DNA from 2 places in the Phyllobacterium sp. CCNWLW183 genome. Region 2 is predicted to be linked to the other one. Evidence: riboswitches for the same ligand, from Rfam matches in the RefSeq annotation. Region 2 holds a riboswitch; the other holds the start of a gene.

Region 1 (8,054 bases), on a different contig from region 2:
TTCCTGCGCTTCGACAGTGCCGTTCTGCAATGCCAGATAGACTTCGGCAAAAGCGATTGGCGTTGTGTTGGCGCCGCAGGCACGCGGCATTGCCAGATAGGCTGGAACGTCCGGGACACGGATTTTCAACCCGGCCATATCCGAACACTTGGCGATGGGCCTGTTGGCGGTAGTGTGACGCGTGCCATAATAGCTGACCGATGCAATATGATTGCCGGTCTTTTCCTCGTAGCCAGCGGCAAGCCGCTTGAAGACATCGCTTTTGGTATAGGCGATCAGATGGTCGGAATCGCGGAAGATATAGGGGAAATAGGTAACGCCGATCGGCTTGGAATCACGGGCAGCAAAGCTTGAACCCGAAATGATGATATCCACTGTGCCGAGCTTCAATCCCTGGTTGATATCAGCTTCCTTACCAAGCTGAGATGCAGGGAACACGTCAATCTTGTAACGGCCATTGGTGCGCTTGGCGATTTCTTCCGCCGCCCATACGGACTCCGTATGGAATGGTTCGGACGTCTCATAGACGTGCGCCCATTTCAGCGTGGTCTGCGCCTGTGCAACCACTGCCGAAATGGCAAGCGCCGCAGCAGCACCAAGAAGTGTAGCCAGTTTGAATTTCATTGTTATTTCCTCCCTTATTGAATTTAGTTCGCGTTATTTCTGTCGAGACATCTTTGCAGATTGGTCTCTTTCCGTTTCCAGCTCCTCGTCGAAACTTCTGGAAAATCTCAGCTGCGATTGATGCAGATGATATTGCATCGCAGATTTTGCGCGAGCGGGATCACCACCTGCTATGGCATCGCGTACTGCACGGTGCTCCTCAAAAGCCTCCCGCCATGAAGCCGCACTCTCGAAATAACTGGCCAGCCTGGTGAAATAAGGCGTCATGCGCTGGTCGAATAACTCTCCGACAACGCGGTCGAGCGCGGAATTTTCCATGATGCCGGCAATGGTCGTGTGGAAGGTGCGATCGAGCGCAATCGACACCTGCGGGTTGTTGAATGTGCGCGCCATTTGCGTCAGCACATCGTCCATCGCTTCTATATGTTTCGTTGTCACTGTGCGGGCGGCTTCTTCGGCAATAGCGCACTCGATCAGCGCGCGTGCCCGCAATAGCTCGAACGGCCCTTCAAGCTCGTCAGGCTGAATCCGCAGGTGTTTCTCCCGCGGCGACCGCGCCACGTAAACACCTGATCCCATGCGAATATGGATGAGCCCCTCGACCTCGAGGGCAATCAAAGCCTCACGAATGGTGGGACGGGAAACGCCAAGTTCCTCCGCCAGTTCACGTTCACCGGGCAACCGCTCTCCGACACCAAGCTGACCATGTTCGATCTGGCTTCGTATCTGGTCTGCCACCTGCCGGTAAAGCCGGCGTGACTGAATGGCTGCGAACATTTAAACCTCCCCACCCGGCTTCCCATTTCCGGCAACTGGTAAACTGGCCTTACCAATATATAACTGATACATTGATATATATGAGCGAGTCAACCGCTGGTTCGGATCGGTTTTAACAGGGCAGGTTTTCGCAACTTGTCTCGCCTTGACAGGGCGCCCATGAGCATTGTTACATTTTGTATCAGAAAGTGATTGCCTCTAAACCGAACGAACGCGCTATGAGAAACCAATCGTTAAAAGAGATGCTTCGTCAAACCGGTGATAAATGCTGCCTGATACACGATCACTTCGGACCTTTGCTTGCTTGAGTTTCGCCTTGGTTTTGGGCGCTTGCACCACGACTGATCCCAAGCTGCCCGAGGCTGCATCACTGCCAATTCCTGAACAATCTCCGCGTGTTGCTGCGGCCGAAGCGCCCGCTAATTCCGATGTGGCCACGGACAGCAAGAGCACCGTCACGGTTGCCACAAGCACGAGAAGCGCCCCTGAATTCAAAGATAACGGTACGCCGCTCGACAGTTTGATTTCAAAATATTCGGTTGCCTACGAAGTGCCTGAATCGCTGGTTCGCCGCATTGTGCATCGGGAAAGCCGCGGTAATCCACAGGCTCGCAACGGTCCCTATTGGGGTCTGATGCAGATGTTGCCCGCGACAGCACGCGGCATGGGTCACACCGGCTCTGCGCAAGATTTGCTGGATGCAGAAACAAATCTCAAATTTGGCGTGAAGTATCTTGCTGGCGCCTACAAGGTTGCCGATAACAATCCTGATCAGGCCGTGCGGCTTTACGCTCGCGGCTATTATTATCAGGCCAAGAAAAAGGGCCTTCTGGAAGAGACCGGCCTGAAACCGTCAAGCACGCCTGTTGCACCCGCGACGATGACGGCGATGGCTCCCGCTGAAACACCGGCTGCCATGCCGGCGCAACTCGCTTATTCAGAAGAACCCGCTGTGGCGTTTCCGGCAGCGATCCCGTTGCCGATGCAACGGCCTGACATTGCTTCGGCAGCCTCCACCAGTGGAGCAACTACAGGCTTGAGCAACGCGACACCAGCCAGCACCGCCGCTCCACTCTGAAATCAAAACTGCACCGGTGCTGCTAGGCCGCCCACCAGCGATGGAAGTGGTGGACCGGCCCACGCCCGCTGCCGACTTTGAGCATTTCGCCAGCCGCCATGGCAGCCGTCAGATAGTCCTTGGCTTCACTAACGGCACCATGCAGAGCCATTCCTTTTGCCAGGCCAGCGGCAATGGCAGACGCCAGTGTGCATCCAGTACCATGATCATTGACTGTCTTGATACGCGGCGTCGAAAATCGCTCCATTCCGGACCCATCAAGCAGGATATCGGTGCTCATATCCCCCTTGGCATGTCCGCCCTTTATAAGTACGGCTGAGGGACCGAGTTCGAGCAGCTTTTTCGCTTGCCGCACCATCTGGGCTTCATCTTCGGCAATCGGCATATTTGTTAGCAAGGCCGCCTCCGGCAAATTGGGAGTCAGCAGCAGCGCGCGCGGCAAGAGAAGCTGGCGCAGAGCGTCGATTGCCGCTGGCTCCAGCAAAGGGTCGCCCGCAGTTGCAACCATGACAGGATCGAACACCGCTTTGCGCTGCCAGCGATCAAGCCCCTGCGCAATTGTCTCTATGGTTGATACTGTCGATACCATGCCGATCTTGATTGCATTCACCTCAAGGTCGGAAAGAACCGCGTCCATCTGAGCCCGGATGATATCGGGCGAAAGATTCTCAATGGCCGTAACACCATGGGTGTTCTGCGCAGTGATCGCGGTGAGCACACTCGCGCCATAAACACCGAGCGCCGAGAAGGTTTTCAAATCGGCCTGGATTCCTGCCCCGCCGCCGCTGTCAGACCCGGCAATAGTCAGCGCTATTGCGGTCATGCTGGCTCTCTTACCTGCAATGCCTCATCCACCGCCGACCGCAAAGTGTGCGCCGCTCCTTGCGGATCGTCCTGACGGAAGATCGCAGAAATGACCGCTACACCATCAGCACCCGCTTCAATGGCAAGCGGCGTGCGCTCGAGCCCAATACCGGCGATAGCGCCTATAGGCAAATGCGGTTTTGCCTTGCGTATGATGGCAGCCAGGCGCTTGAACCCGTCAAAGCCGATCGGTTGCAGGTTTTCCTTGGTGGGTGTTTCAAACAGGCCGCCAATACAGGCATAGTCAATATCGCCATCAATCGCTGCTTGCGCGTCCGGTTCATTCTTGACGGTCAGTCCGATAATCGCATTTGGCCCGAGGAGATGTCGGACATCGGCAACCGCCATGTCTTCGCGCCCCACATGGACACCTTCCACGCCTACGGCAAGCGCAACATCAATCCGGTCATTGACGAGCAGCGGCACGCCTGTCGCCTTGATCGCGGCGTGTATCTGCCGTGCACGATCAATCATGTCACGCGTTGCGGAGTTTTTGTCACGATATTGGATAATTGTTGCACCGCCACGCACCGCAGCCAGAGCCAGCGCCCCTAAATCCTTGTCGGGGCCAATAGCATCAAAATCGACAATGGCATTTAGGCGGTAATCTACATTTGGCACGTCACGGACTCCATTTTCAAAACTGGAGACCCGGATATGTGCGAAGAAAGACGAACCAGCGCGATAATTGCTCAATTCCCGTTCCTACGCCGGCATGATCCGGATCAGGTTCAAGGGTCTTGGCTCAGCGCCATCTCAGCATCGTACGATGCCCCCCTCGGAATGAACTCATGATGAGATGGCGCATCGTGGAAGTCAATGCGCAGGTGTGGTTCGGGTTATTGGGTCAACATAACTTTAGAGAAGTCATACGTGCAGCCTGTGGTCAGGTCGTATTCAAAATCGGGATCGGTGCCGCCCCCGTCTTCCCAGCCATGATGCTCCTTCTCGCCCTTGCAGTTCATGAGATCGTCCATGACAAAAGCATCTTTTTCTTCCGCCGTAGTCGTGGTTGCGCCGTTCAACGCCAATCGCCACGCATCATATCTTCTGTTGCTTTTAACCAAGAAAGCATGGGCACTATTCAGCCGCTTACTATAGTCACTGAAAGTGAGATTTTCAGGGATGCTCGTTAGCTGTTCGCGCGAATTGGTTGTCGCGACACATTTCTTCTGCAACGACCCATCGCGATTTTTTGGGTTAACATAACCAATGGGACAACCTTCCTTTTTCACAATCATAGTGAAGTAGAGTTCACTCACTTCGCCCAATGCAAACGTCTGCGCTTTGTTTACCTCAGGCTTAGAAGTACCTTGCCCGTCCACTTGCTGGGGATTTGTATATTCGATTGAGGCAACCTCGTGTTCCGTTCCATCTTTCCTAACGGCGATCATGGATATCTTTTTATAATAGATTCCCTTGACTTTCGTTATGTTGAAGGTCGCCTCAGTGGGTGAAATTGCGCTCGAAGCTACCGCTTTCACTGCTACGTTTATTGTGTCTTGGTTCAGTACCTTCATAAATGTCGTACCCATCGACGTCGACAGTGTAAGAACGATCTGCGGTGGAATGCTTTCAATTGCAGTGACATTCTTGATGATTCCGCGTGCGTCGTAATCCGCAACATTCGCGCGTAAACTTTCAAGAATGCGCGCATTTACCGGCTTGAGGTCCTTGCCATCATAGATCTCTGCACCCGACAGCACGGCTGCGTCCGCTGCGTTTTGCAGTTGCGAACGATCGCTGCTTGCGCGGGTATAATCCACGGCAAGCCCGGTCATTCCCACCATAGGTACGAGCAACAATGCAAATGTGACGGCTGTCGCGCCACTACGGTCTTTCAGAAAGTTTCTTATTTTTTTCATGGCCCACTCCAGTCGCTGGGCAGACCATTGATTCAGCCATGTGAATGACGGCTTATGAAATTCATTCAGATTTTCACCATTCTGCATTCAGGCAGTAAAGAGCGCCTGAATGTTCAGCAATGGTAAAAATCCGGTGAACCTTACAGCTCTATATGGATGCTTCCGGCCGGACAAAACCCTCGCTCGCCAAAAGAAGATTGCGCGTGTAATCTTCCTTCACAGCATGACGGGCAAGGTCTGTCGCCGACAGGCGTTCCACCTCTGCGCCATTCTGCATTACCATCAGCCGGTCGCACATATGGGTGACCACCGCCAGATCATGGCTGACCATCAGGAAGGTCAGCTTTCTATCCCGCCTTATCTGCTCCAGCAGGTTGAGAACTTCCGCTTGTACCGAAGCATCAAGGGCTGATGTCGGTTCATCAAGAAGCAGGATTGAAGGCTCCAGGATCAATGCACGGGCAATGGCGACACGCTGGCGTTGACCGCCGGAAAGCTGATGCGAATAGCGAAAGCGAAAGCTTGAACCAAGGCCCACTTCATCAAGCGCGCGCAGGATACGTTTTTCGATATCGGCAAAGCCATGCACGACCAATGGTTCCAGCAACAGGCGATCCACCGTCTGGCGCGGATGCAGCGAGCCAAAGGGGTCCTGAAACACCATTTGCACTTCACGGTAAAATGCTTTTGTCCGGGACGAGCCAAGCGTCTTGCCATTGACTGTGATCGCGCCGCCGGTAACAGGTGCAAGTCCCGCGACGGCTCGCAGCAAGGTTGACTTTCCCGAGCCGCTCTCGCCCACCAGACCAAAAGACTCGCCCTGCTGGACATCAAGACTGACGCCGCGCAATGCGCGAAAACGATCATACTTCACTTCAAGATTTTCGACGCTGAGAGCCGCCACTTGCAGATTGTTCATGCGGCCCACTCCGGCTTGCGGTCAAGGACCGGCAGCGGATGCCGGTCGGTGCCGATCTGCGGCATGCAATTCATCAACCCGCGCGTATAGGGATGTTTTGCGTTCTTCAGGTCTGCAGCGGCGATTTCTTCGACGATCCGCCCCGCATACATGACGATAACGCGGTCGCAAAAGGAGGAGACCAGCCGCAAATCATGGGAGATGAAGATCAAACCCATGCCGCGATCCCGCACCAGATTGTCAAGGATTCGCAGCACATCAAGCTGCACTGTCACATCAAGCGCGGAAGTCGGTTCATCCGCGATCAGCAGCTCCGGTCCGGTCACCAGCATCATCGCGATCATGGCGCGTTGTCCCATGCCGCCGGAAACTTCATGCGGATGCAGATTAAAGACCCGTTCCGGATCACGTATCTGCACAGCAGCAAGCATGTCGAGCGCGCGCTTGCGCGCCTCGGCTTTGCTCACCTTTTCATGGGTACGCAGCGTTTCAACAATCTGCCTGCCGATGCTCATCACAGGATTGAGCGAATATTTCGGGTCCTGGAGGATCATTGCGATGCGGTTTCCACGCAGGCTTCGCCGCTCCTTTGCCGAAATATCCAGAAGATCCATTCCGTCAAAATTCAACGTATCGGCGGTGATCTTTGCGTGATGTGGCGTCAGCCCCATGATTGCGCGCCCGGTCTGGGATTTTCCTGAACCGGACTCGCCAACAATGCCGAGCCTTTCGCGACCAAGCGTGAACGAAACGCCGCGCACAGCATCCACGACCCCCGTGCGGGTCGGAAATTGCACGCGAAGATCCTTGACTGTCAGCAAGGCGCTCATTGGTTGTTCCCCTTTGGATCGAGCGCATCGCGCAAGCCATCGCCAAGAAGATTAAAGCCCAGACTGACGATGAGAATTGCAAAGCCCGGTGCGGCTGCCACCCACCATTGATCCATGATGAACCGGCGGCCGGATGCGATCATCGCACCCCATTCAGGCAATGGCGGCTGTGCGCCCAGACCAAGGAAACCAAGGCCTGCGGCGACCAGGATAATTCCGGCCATGTCGAGTGTCACACGGACGATCAGAGATGAAAGGCAAAGCGGCATGATGTGGCGCAGGACGATACGCATGGGTGATGCACCCATGAGCTGCACGGCGGCAATATAGTCGGAATTGCGCACGGTCAGCGTTTCAGCTCTGGCAATGCGTGCATAGGGCGGCCACGAGGTGACCGCTATGGCAATGACGGCATTCTCAATGCCAGGTCCGAGCGCCGCCACCAAAGCGAGAGCCAGAATGAGCTTTGGAAATGCCAGGAAGATATCGGTGAGCCGCATAAGAATTGCGTCTACCCAGCCTCCGGCATAACCGGCGATGGTGCCGACAAGCAGCCCAATCGGCGCGGCGATGATAGCCACGAGGACAACTACATAGAGCGTCAGACGCGAACCATAGATAAGGCGCGAAAGAATATCGCGGCCCTGATCGTCTGTGCCGAGCCAATAATCGCCACCGGGCGGCAAAAGCCGTGCATTGCGCAGATCGCCTGCAACCGGTGAATGCGGCGCAAGCAGAGGAGCGAATAGCGCCACCAGCACCAGCGCAAAAATGATGCCAAGTCCGATCACGGCGAGCCTGTTGCTGGCAAAACGGCTCCAGATCAAATAAGCGCGGCCAAGCCGGGCCTGCATACGCGATTGCGGCCGGTCGCTCATCAGCCATTCGCGGCGGGAAATTGGTTTTGCGATCTCGCTCATCGTGCGCGTGTCCGTGGGTCAAGTAGCCGATACAGAAGATCGGAAAGAAGGTTGATGGCGATGAACACGGCACCAATGATAATCGTGCCGCCGAGCACCGCATTCATGTCGGCATTTTGCAGCGAATTGGTGATGTAGCTGCCAAGGCCTGGCCAGGAAAAGATCGTTTCGGTCAAC
Region 2 (8,054 bases):
TCCTGTCGAACAATCCCGCAGACTATCCCGATACGGACTATTATTGCGCAGGATCGTTGGGGATCGCGGCACCACATCAAGCCCTCGCGGAGCCGGTCGATATGTCTGGATTTCTCGCGCGAAAGCAGTCGGCATCTGGCCGACCATTTCTAAAACCAGAAGAGCCAGCGCCATCTTAAGAAATTTCATTGTTTCAAGCTTCCGGTTATTCATAGGGTTGATATAGGCGCTTGTGATGCCAATCGCTACTGGCAGCAACGGGGTAATGCGGGTAGGCTATGAGCGCATAGAGCGTCATTGATCTTAATCCAGAGTATTTGCATGTCAGTTCGCATTGCTACCTTCAACGTTGAAAATCTGATGAATCGCTTCGACTTTTCCGGTTTCAAAAATAATCTTAACAAAGACAGAGCCTTGCAGCTCTTTCAGATAGATGATGAGGCGCAATACCGGCAACTCGAACAGGCTCGAGCTATTGCTTATGCCGATGACACACGCCAGCTGACCGCATTGGCGATCGCCGAAACTCACGCGGATATTCTTTGCCTCCAGGAGGTGGACAATATCGGCGCGCTGAATGCTTTCGAATTCGGCTATTTGTTCAAGATGGTGGGTGAGGGCTATCGCCACAAATATATGGTCGAAGGAAATGACAGCCGTGGCATCGACGTTGCTGTCCTGATGCGAGATCAGACACGTGACGGTTTACCGATCGAATTTGTTGCGATGACGAGTCATGCCCATCTCACATATAATGATTTTGGTATTTATAGCGCTGACCTGGCGTTATTGGGTATCGAATCCTACCAGCGAATATTCAAGCGTGACTGCCTAGAGATCGACGTGCGCATCGGTGGAAAGCCGTTGACGCTTTTTGTCAGTCATTTCAAATCCATGGGCACGCCTCGCAACGGCATGGATGGGCGGGCTGCTTCCATGCCCGTCCGAGTTGCGGAGGCAAAGGCCGTGCGCCGTATCATCGAAGACAAATTTGCCAGCAGTGGGGGATCAGCTGATAAGAGCTGGGTCATCTGTGGTGATTTCAATGATTATCGAGAGCGTGTTCTTATCAAGGGGGACACGCTGGTTGGGTACATGTTCGAGCCGGTTAAAGAGATGGAAAGCAGTCTTAACATCCTGCTTGAGGGTGGCTTTTGTGAAAATCTGGTAGAAAGACGCCCCGAAATGGATCGCTGGACGCTTTATCACACGCGAGGACCCAATGAACGGCACTTGTGCCAGCTTGATTATATCTTGGCGTCACCGTCCTTGGCGCAGAATAACATGCAAGCTGTTCCCGACATCATCAGACAAGGACAGCCATTCCGGGCAGTATTCCCACCTGATCAAAAGTTTGAACGTTTTCCTCGTATTGGCTGGGATCGCCCCAAGGCCAGCGATCATTGTCCTGTCGTAGTTACGTTTGACATGGTTTGAACAATGAAAGCCTCTCCCGAGAAGACGGTGATTGAGCTCAAACATGCCGCGATACGGATAGAAAGTGGCTCGCTAACCTATGAATTAGAAAACAAGTCTGAAATTGGGGCAAATTGGGAAGAGGAAATTAGAGCCAATCCTACTCTTTTCAATGGCGATTTCTTTATGGCTGAGCAGGCTCACGTCAACGGTGATGCCTTCGAAGCGGTCTATAAACGCACGCGTTTCAAAACGATGATGCACTGGAAGAAGAATCGGACATCACTGAAGCCTTGGCACGTTTATGCAGTAGGCGTGATCGTCTCTAACGACAATAAGCTGATCGCCGGTCGAATGGCCAGTTCAACGGCGGCGGCAGGGCGTGTCTATTTTCCGGCCGGTTCCTTTGATGAAGGTGATGTGCGCAACGAAATTATTGATATTGAAGGGAATATGAGGCGTGAGGTTTTGGAGGAGACTGCTATTGATTTAGCGGATGCTCAGGGCTTTGACAGCAATATTTATCTCGTTACCGCGGATCGCAGCATTGCATTGTTTCGTCGCTATTATTTTGATTTGTGTTCCCAAGAATTGTTGACGCGCATACGTCGCCATATCACTGCAGAACTCATTTCGGAGCTCGACGATGTTGTTGCAGTGGCTTCATCGGCTGATATGACCGATACAACACCCGTTACATTCCGCGCGTTCGGCGACTGGCATTTCAGCCAAATGTAACCGTTACAAGGTTTGACTTGCGCCCCTTTAGGGTTGGTCTATTTTTCATCAAATTGAAAAAGGGGCAACGCCCATGACATTCCGCCGTTATGAAATATATGATGTCTTTACTTCCGAGGTCCTGAAAGGGAATCCATTGGCAATCGTTCACGATTCGCAGGGCCTTGATGATGAGGCGATGCAGCGTATCGCCCGTGAGTTCAACCTGTCGGAAACAGTTTTCGTGCTGCCGGCGAAAAACGCCGCTCATACAGCATGGGTTCGCATTTTTACGCCGGATTATGAGATGCCGTTCGCCGGGCATCCTACGGTTGGGACAGCTGTGTCACTTGCGCAAAATCGTTTTGGTGAAGTTGAAAACGATCAAGATGCGCTTATTATTTTGGAAGAGCAGGTTGGAGCTGTTCGGTGCGGCGTAAGACTGGGAAAACACGGGGCTTTTGCGGAATTTGACCTCCCTAAATTGCCGCAACGGGTAGACTACAACTACGACAAGGTTGCCATAGCGCGGGCACTGCGGTTAGAGCGCGACGAGATTGGTTTTGAAAACCATGTTCCCAGCATTTGGGATGCCGGTGTACCATTTTTACTTGTGCCGATACGTGGTCTTGCATCAGCTGCTCGAATACGGATCGATCAGGCTGCAATGCAGCGGATAGCACCCCGAATTGGCCATAGGCAATTGCCGGTTTATGCTTACTGCCGTGAAACCGTAGGGCATGAGAACGATTTTCATTCGCGTATGTTTGTCAGTGACGAAGGAACTTATGAAGACCCTGCAACCGGCTCAGCGACAGCTGCGTTTGCCGGTGCAATTCACTTGTTCGATGAACCGCTTGATGGCGTACAGCGATTTTCTGTTGAACAAGGCTATGAGATGGGCCGGCTGTCGAAACTTGAGCTAGAACTCGATATTAAGGATAAGGCAATCATAAGCGCACGAATCGGTGGCGCGGCGATCAAGGTGGCAGAGGGCAAGTTGTTTGTCTGAGAGCGAAAATTTCATCTTCTTGCCGATCAGCGCGATAAAGTTTGGTGAAGGGCTGGACAGGCAAGATTTGCCCCGTTATAGAGCGCTCACTGTCGTCGCGGAAGCGGCTGACGGGCACATAGCTCAGTTGGTAGAGCAGCTGACTCTTAATCAGCGGGTCGTAGGTTCGATCCCTACTGTGCCCACCATTTTTCTGAAACGAGGGCCGTATGGCCCTTTTTTCTTGCACCAAGCAAGCCTCGGCTTGTCCGAAACCTTCCACAGGAGATTTTCATGAGCGTTCGTCGTATTGAAGCAGGCCCTCGCATGAGCCAGGCCGTGATCCATGGTAATACAGTCTATCTGGCCGGTCAGGTAGGTGGTCCGGGCAAGAGCGTAACAGAACAGACTAAAGACGTCCTGGCCTCGGTTGATCGTTTGCTCAAAGAGGCAGGTACAGATAAGTCGAAGTTGTTGCAGGCCATCATCTGGCTTGATGACATGAAGGACTTTGGCGAAATGAATGCAGTATGGGATGCATGGGTTGATCCGGCCAATGCTCCAGCACGCGCGACAGGTGAAGCCAAGCTTGCAACACCGGAATATAAGGTTGAAATCATCATCACGGCTGCAATCTAAAGATTGCGTATCCAAGTTTAATTGCTTGGGTGCACTGGATTTTTGGCGCGGGAATGAATAAAGTCCGCGCTTCTCCGGATTGCCGTTGTGGCAATTCTTCAAACGCTTGTCTGATTGTGGCCAGTTTTGGTACTGCAAGACGAGGCAAGCATGGGTAAGGAAAACGATTGCAAGTTCTCGTCCGTGATAACAATGTTGAACAAGCCCTACGGGTCTTGAAGAAAAAGATGCAGCGCGAAGGTCTATTTCGCGAAATGAAGGCCCGTCAGGCTTTCGAGAAGCCTTCTGAACGTCGTGTTCGCGAAAAAGCAGAAGCCGTTAGCCGCGCCCGCAAGGCCGCCCGCAAGCAGGCTCAACGCGAAGGCTTGTTGCCTGGACCAAAGAAAAAAGAACGTGTTGCACGCCCTGGCGCGCCAGCAGGTAACGACTATAATAATAATCGCTAATATCTGACGGGCTTTAACGCCCTTCATTGTGACGACAAACCCGCATGGCCAAATCGCTATAGCGGGTTTCGTTTTTTGTGGGACTACGCAGACATTCCGGGCAGTTTCAAAAAAGTGCCTTCTTGTGCGATGGGTCAATGTCTTTACTTATCGACTATCGCAGTTTTGGAGATATGATACTATGGCACTCAGGCTCAATATTATAATCGCAAGCACGCGGCCCGGGCGTGGTGGTCCTGCTGTAGCAAAGTGGTTCAACGAATTCGCCAAGCAGGATGGCAAGTTCGACCCTGTGCTTATCGATTTGGCTGATTTCAAGTTGCCGGTCTATGACGAACCGAATCATCCCCGCATGAAAAAATACGAACATCCGCATACAAAGAAGTGGAGTGAGGCGATTGAGCCGGCCGACGCTTACATCTTTGTCATGCCTGAATATGACTACAACGCGCCACCTTCGCTCATCAATGCCTTGGTCTATTTATGGAATGAGTGGAACTACAAACCTGTAAGCTTTGTAAGTTATGGCGGTGTTTCCGGTGGTTTGCGTGCTACCGAATCGGTCAAAGGGTTGATCTCGGCACTCCGTATGGTTTCGCTTGCAGAAAGCGTTCCCATTCCTTCGTACCAGCAGTTTATCAACGATGATGGCGTGTTCACGCCAAATGAACTGATAACTACCAGCGCCAGCACGGTTTTGACTGAACTTGCAAAATGGGCAGGTGCTCTGAAACCGCTTCGCGCTTCGTAATTTTATGAAGCGCTTGACAGCAATACGTCAGGCGGTTCACTTTAGGCCATTCACCAGGGGAGTCCCGACAAGGGGCTGAGATACTGCTTCAGGCATAGCCAAGCGCAGTGACCCGTTGAACCTGATCCAGTTCACACTGGCGTAGGGACGGTGCAAAGGTTATCGCGCATAGTGCATTCGCACTGAATCCATGATTGGATTCGCGAGGCTTCTTTCATCCTTCCGGCTCAGAACTGGGTTTCCTGCAATAACGCAAAGGAACCTGACGATGACTGCTGTAACAAAAATTACCGAGGCCCCGAAAGTTTCAACCGGGCCGCTTCCCGCGTCAATCAAGATTTATAAACCAGGGCAGATACATGCTGATATTCGCGTTCCCTTGCGCGAAATTGCGGTTCATCCCACCGCTGGTGAGCCAAACCTTGCGGTTTACGATTCATCCGGTCCCTACACTGACGCAACTGCAAGTATCGATATCAATAAAGGGATCGCACGTGTTCGTGAGGCATGGAAAATCGGTCAACAGGCCGATAGCTATTCCTATAAGGGGCGAATAATCCAGTCAGCTGACAATGGCTTCGCCACGGGCGAGCGGCTTACAAGAGAATTTCCTGTTCAATATCAGCCACGCCGCGCTTACGACGGAAAAGCGATTACGCAGCTTGCTTACGCCCGCGCGGGAATTATTACGCCTGAAATGGAATATGTCGCCATAAGGGAGAATCTCGGTCGGGAAGCCGCACGGAACCAAGTTCGGGATGGCGAGTCATTCGGTGCATCGTTACCGGATCATGTGACACCGGAATTCGTACGGGAGGAAATCGCCAGGGGGCGGGCCATCATACCTGCCAATATCAATCATCCTGAGCTTGAGCCTATGATCATAGGTCGGAATTTCCTCGTGAAGATCAATGCCAATATCGGTAATTCCGCCGTCACATCGTCGATGGAGGAGGAAGTCGAAAAGATGGTTTGGGCTATCCGCTGGGGTGGCGATACGGTGATGGACTTGTCGACCGGGCGCAACATCCACAATATTCGCGAGTGGATTATCCGTAATTCGCCGGTTCCCATCGGAACTGTCCCGCTATATCAGGCGCTGGAGAAGGTTGGCGGTATCGCTGAAGATCTGACTTGGGAAGTTTACAGAGATACGCTGATCGAACAGGCAGAGCAGGGCGTCGACTACTTTACTATTCATGCCGGTGTCCGACTGCATTATATTCCACTGACGGTTAATCGTGTCACGGGCATCGTCTCGCGAGGCGGTTCAATCATGGCAAAGTGGTGCCTGCATCATCACCGGGAAAGCTTTCTTTATGAGCATTTCGAGGAAATCTGCGATATTTGCCGTGCTTATGATGTCAGTTTTTCACTCGGTGACGGATTGCGACCCGGTTCAATAGCCGATGCAAACGACGCGGCGCAGTTTGCTGAGCTTGAAACATTGGGTGAACTGACTCAGATCGCTTGGGCCAGAGATTGCCAGGTTATGATCGAAGGTCCCGGTCATGTGCCGATGCACAAGATCAAAGAGAATATGGACAAGCAGCTTGCTGTTTGCGGAGAGGCACCATTCTACACGCTTGGACCGCTGACGACAGACATTGCTCCCGGCTACGATCATATTACCTCTGGCATCGGTGCTGCAATGATCGGCTGGTTTGGCACGGCGATGCTTTGTTATGTTACGCCTAAAGAACATCTGGGATTGCCCAATCGAGACGACGTAAAGGTCGGCGTTATTACCTACAAGATTGCTGCACATGCGGCGGATTTGGCCAAGGGGCATCCGGCGGCGAAGCTTCGAGATGATGCTCTATCCCGTGCGCGCTTTGAGTTTCGCTGGGAGGACCAGTTTAATCTCTCTCTGGATCCTGAGACGGCGAGACTCTACCACGATGAGACCTTGCCGAAAGAAGCGCATAAGGTTGCGCATTTTTGCTCAATGTGCGGGCCGAAGTTTTGCTCAATGCGCATTTCACACGACATTCGTGCGGAGGCTCAAAAAGAAGGCATGGCAGCGATGGCGGAGAAATTCCGCACAGGCGGCGAGCTCTATATGCCGCTCAATGCCGGGGAATGAGGTGAATATTCTGGTGAAAGGGGCCGGCGTTGCCGGCCTCACAGTTGCTTATGAGCTTCGAGCACGTGGAGCCGAAGTGACGATACTAGACCCCTTTGGCGGCGAAAATTCTGCAGCCTCCTGGTATGCCGGTGGCATGCTCGCACCTTGGTGTGAGCGCGAAAGCGCTGAACAGGCTGTCATTGATCTTGGAATGAACGCGGCCAATTGGTGGGAGTCTGTAATTCCCGGATCCGTGAGTCGCAAGGGAACGCTGGTGGTGGCCACACCGCGGGATGTAAAAGAACTGGAGCGCTTTGGCGCGCGGACGTCGGGCTTTGTGCGCATTGGTGAGGAAGCAATTTCGCTGTTGGAGCCCGATCTTGGCGAGGCGGCTTTCCGCAAGGGATTGTTCTTTGAAAGTGAGGCGCATCTGGCGCCACGTCAGGTTCTAACGGAATTAAAGGCAAAACTCGTTGGGTTAGGCGCCCGCTGCGAAACTGGGACGAGCGCCGCTGAAATTTCCAGCTTTGAATGGGTTATCGATTGTACTGGAATCGCGTCTCCAGATATTGATTTGCGGGGCGTGCGTGGCGAAATGCTCATCTTGCGCAGCAAAGACATATCACTGTCACGACCCATACGGCTTATTCACCCGCGGTTCCCGCTTTATATTGTGCCCCGACCGGACCACACTTTCATGGTGGGCGCGACAATGATTGAGAGCGATGCAAATGGACCGGTAACGGCGCGCTCAATGATGGAATTGTTGAACGCTGCCTACAGTGTTCACCCGGCATTTGGTGAAGCCGAAATTATCGAAACCGGAACAGGCGTTCGCCCAGCCTACCCAAATAATCTGCCGCGCGTGGTTAAAACGGGCAATTGCATCAGCATTAACGGACTTTATCGACACGGTTTTCTGCTTGCGCCAGCGATGGCAAAGCAGGCTGCCGACATGATCCTGAAAGAAAGGAGTATACGCCATGAAACTCACCGTGAACGGACAAGCGCATGATGTCTCGGCGC

Evidence for each region. Region 2 has a riboswitch for thiamine pyrophosphate ahead of thiC (phosphomethylpyrimidine synthase ThiC). Riboswitches for the same ligand answer to the same signal wherever they lie in the genome.
Region 1: linked by a shared signal. The riboswitch ahead of thiE (thiamine phosphate synthase) and the one ahead of thiC (phosphomethylpyrimidine synthase ThiC) in region 2 are both predicted to bind thiamine pyrophosphate.

Annotation. Positions count from the first base shown of each region.
Region 1 covers NZ_JBBCBN010000003.1:427,447-435,500, forward strand. The annotation lists gene V9K95_RS10215 (sialic acid TRAP transporter substrate-binding protein SiaP) at 1-624, opposite strand, end outside; gene V9K95_RS10220 (FadR/GntR family transcriptional regulator) at 658-1,401, opposite strand; gene V9K95_RS23685 (transglycosylase SLT domain-containing protein) at 1,706-2,479, shown strand; gene thiD (bifunctional hydroxymethylpyrimidine kinase/phosphomethylpyrimidine kinase) at 2,502-3,302, opposite strand; gene thiE (thiamine phosphate synthase) at 3,299-3,964, opposite strand; TPP riboswitch at 4,029-4,132, opposite strand; gene V9K95_RS10240 (TadE/TadG family type IV pilus assembly protein) at 4,183-5,208, opposite strand; gene V9K95_RS10245 (ABC transporter ATP-binding protein) at 5,357-6,127, opposite strand; gene V9K95_RS10250 (ABC transporter ATP-binding protein) at 6,124-6,957, opposite strand; gene nikC (nickel transporter permease) at 6,954-7,877, opposite strand; gene V9K95_RS10260 (ABC transporter permease) at 7,874-8,054, opposite strand, start outside.
Region 2 covers NZ_JBBCBN010000001.1:730,945-738,998, reverse strand. The annotation lists gene V9K95_RS03465 (endonuclease/exonuclease/phosphatase family protein) at 322-1,437, shown strand; gene V9K95_RS03460 (NUDIX hydrolase) at 1,441-2,154, shown strand; gene V9K95_RS03455 (PhzF family phenazine biosynthesis protein) at 2,207-3,145, shown strand; tRNA gene V9K95_RS03450 (tRNA-Lys) at 3,258-3,333, shown strand; gene V9K95_RS03445 (RidA family protein) at 3,419-3,763, shown strand; gene rpsU (30S ribosomal protein S21) at 3,931-4,209, shown strand; gene V9K95_RS03435 (NAD(P)H-dependent oxidoreductase) at 4,391-4,960, shown strand; TPP riboswitch at 5,006-5,126, shown strand; gene thiC (phosphomethylpyrimidine synthase ThiC) at 5,229-7,046, shown strand; gene thiO (glycine oxidase ThiO) at 7,048-8,043, shown strand; gene thiS (sulfur carrier protein ThiS) at 8,012-8,054, shown strand, end outside.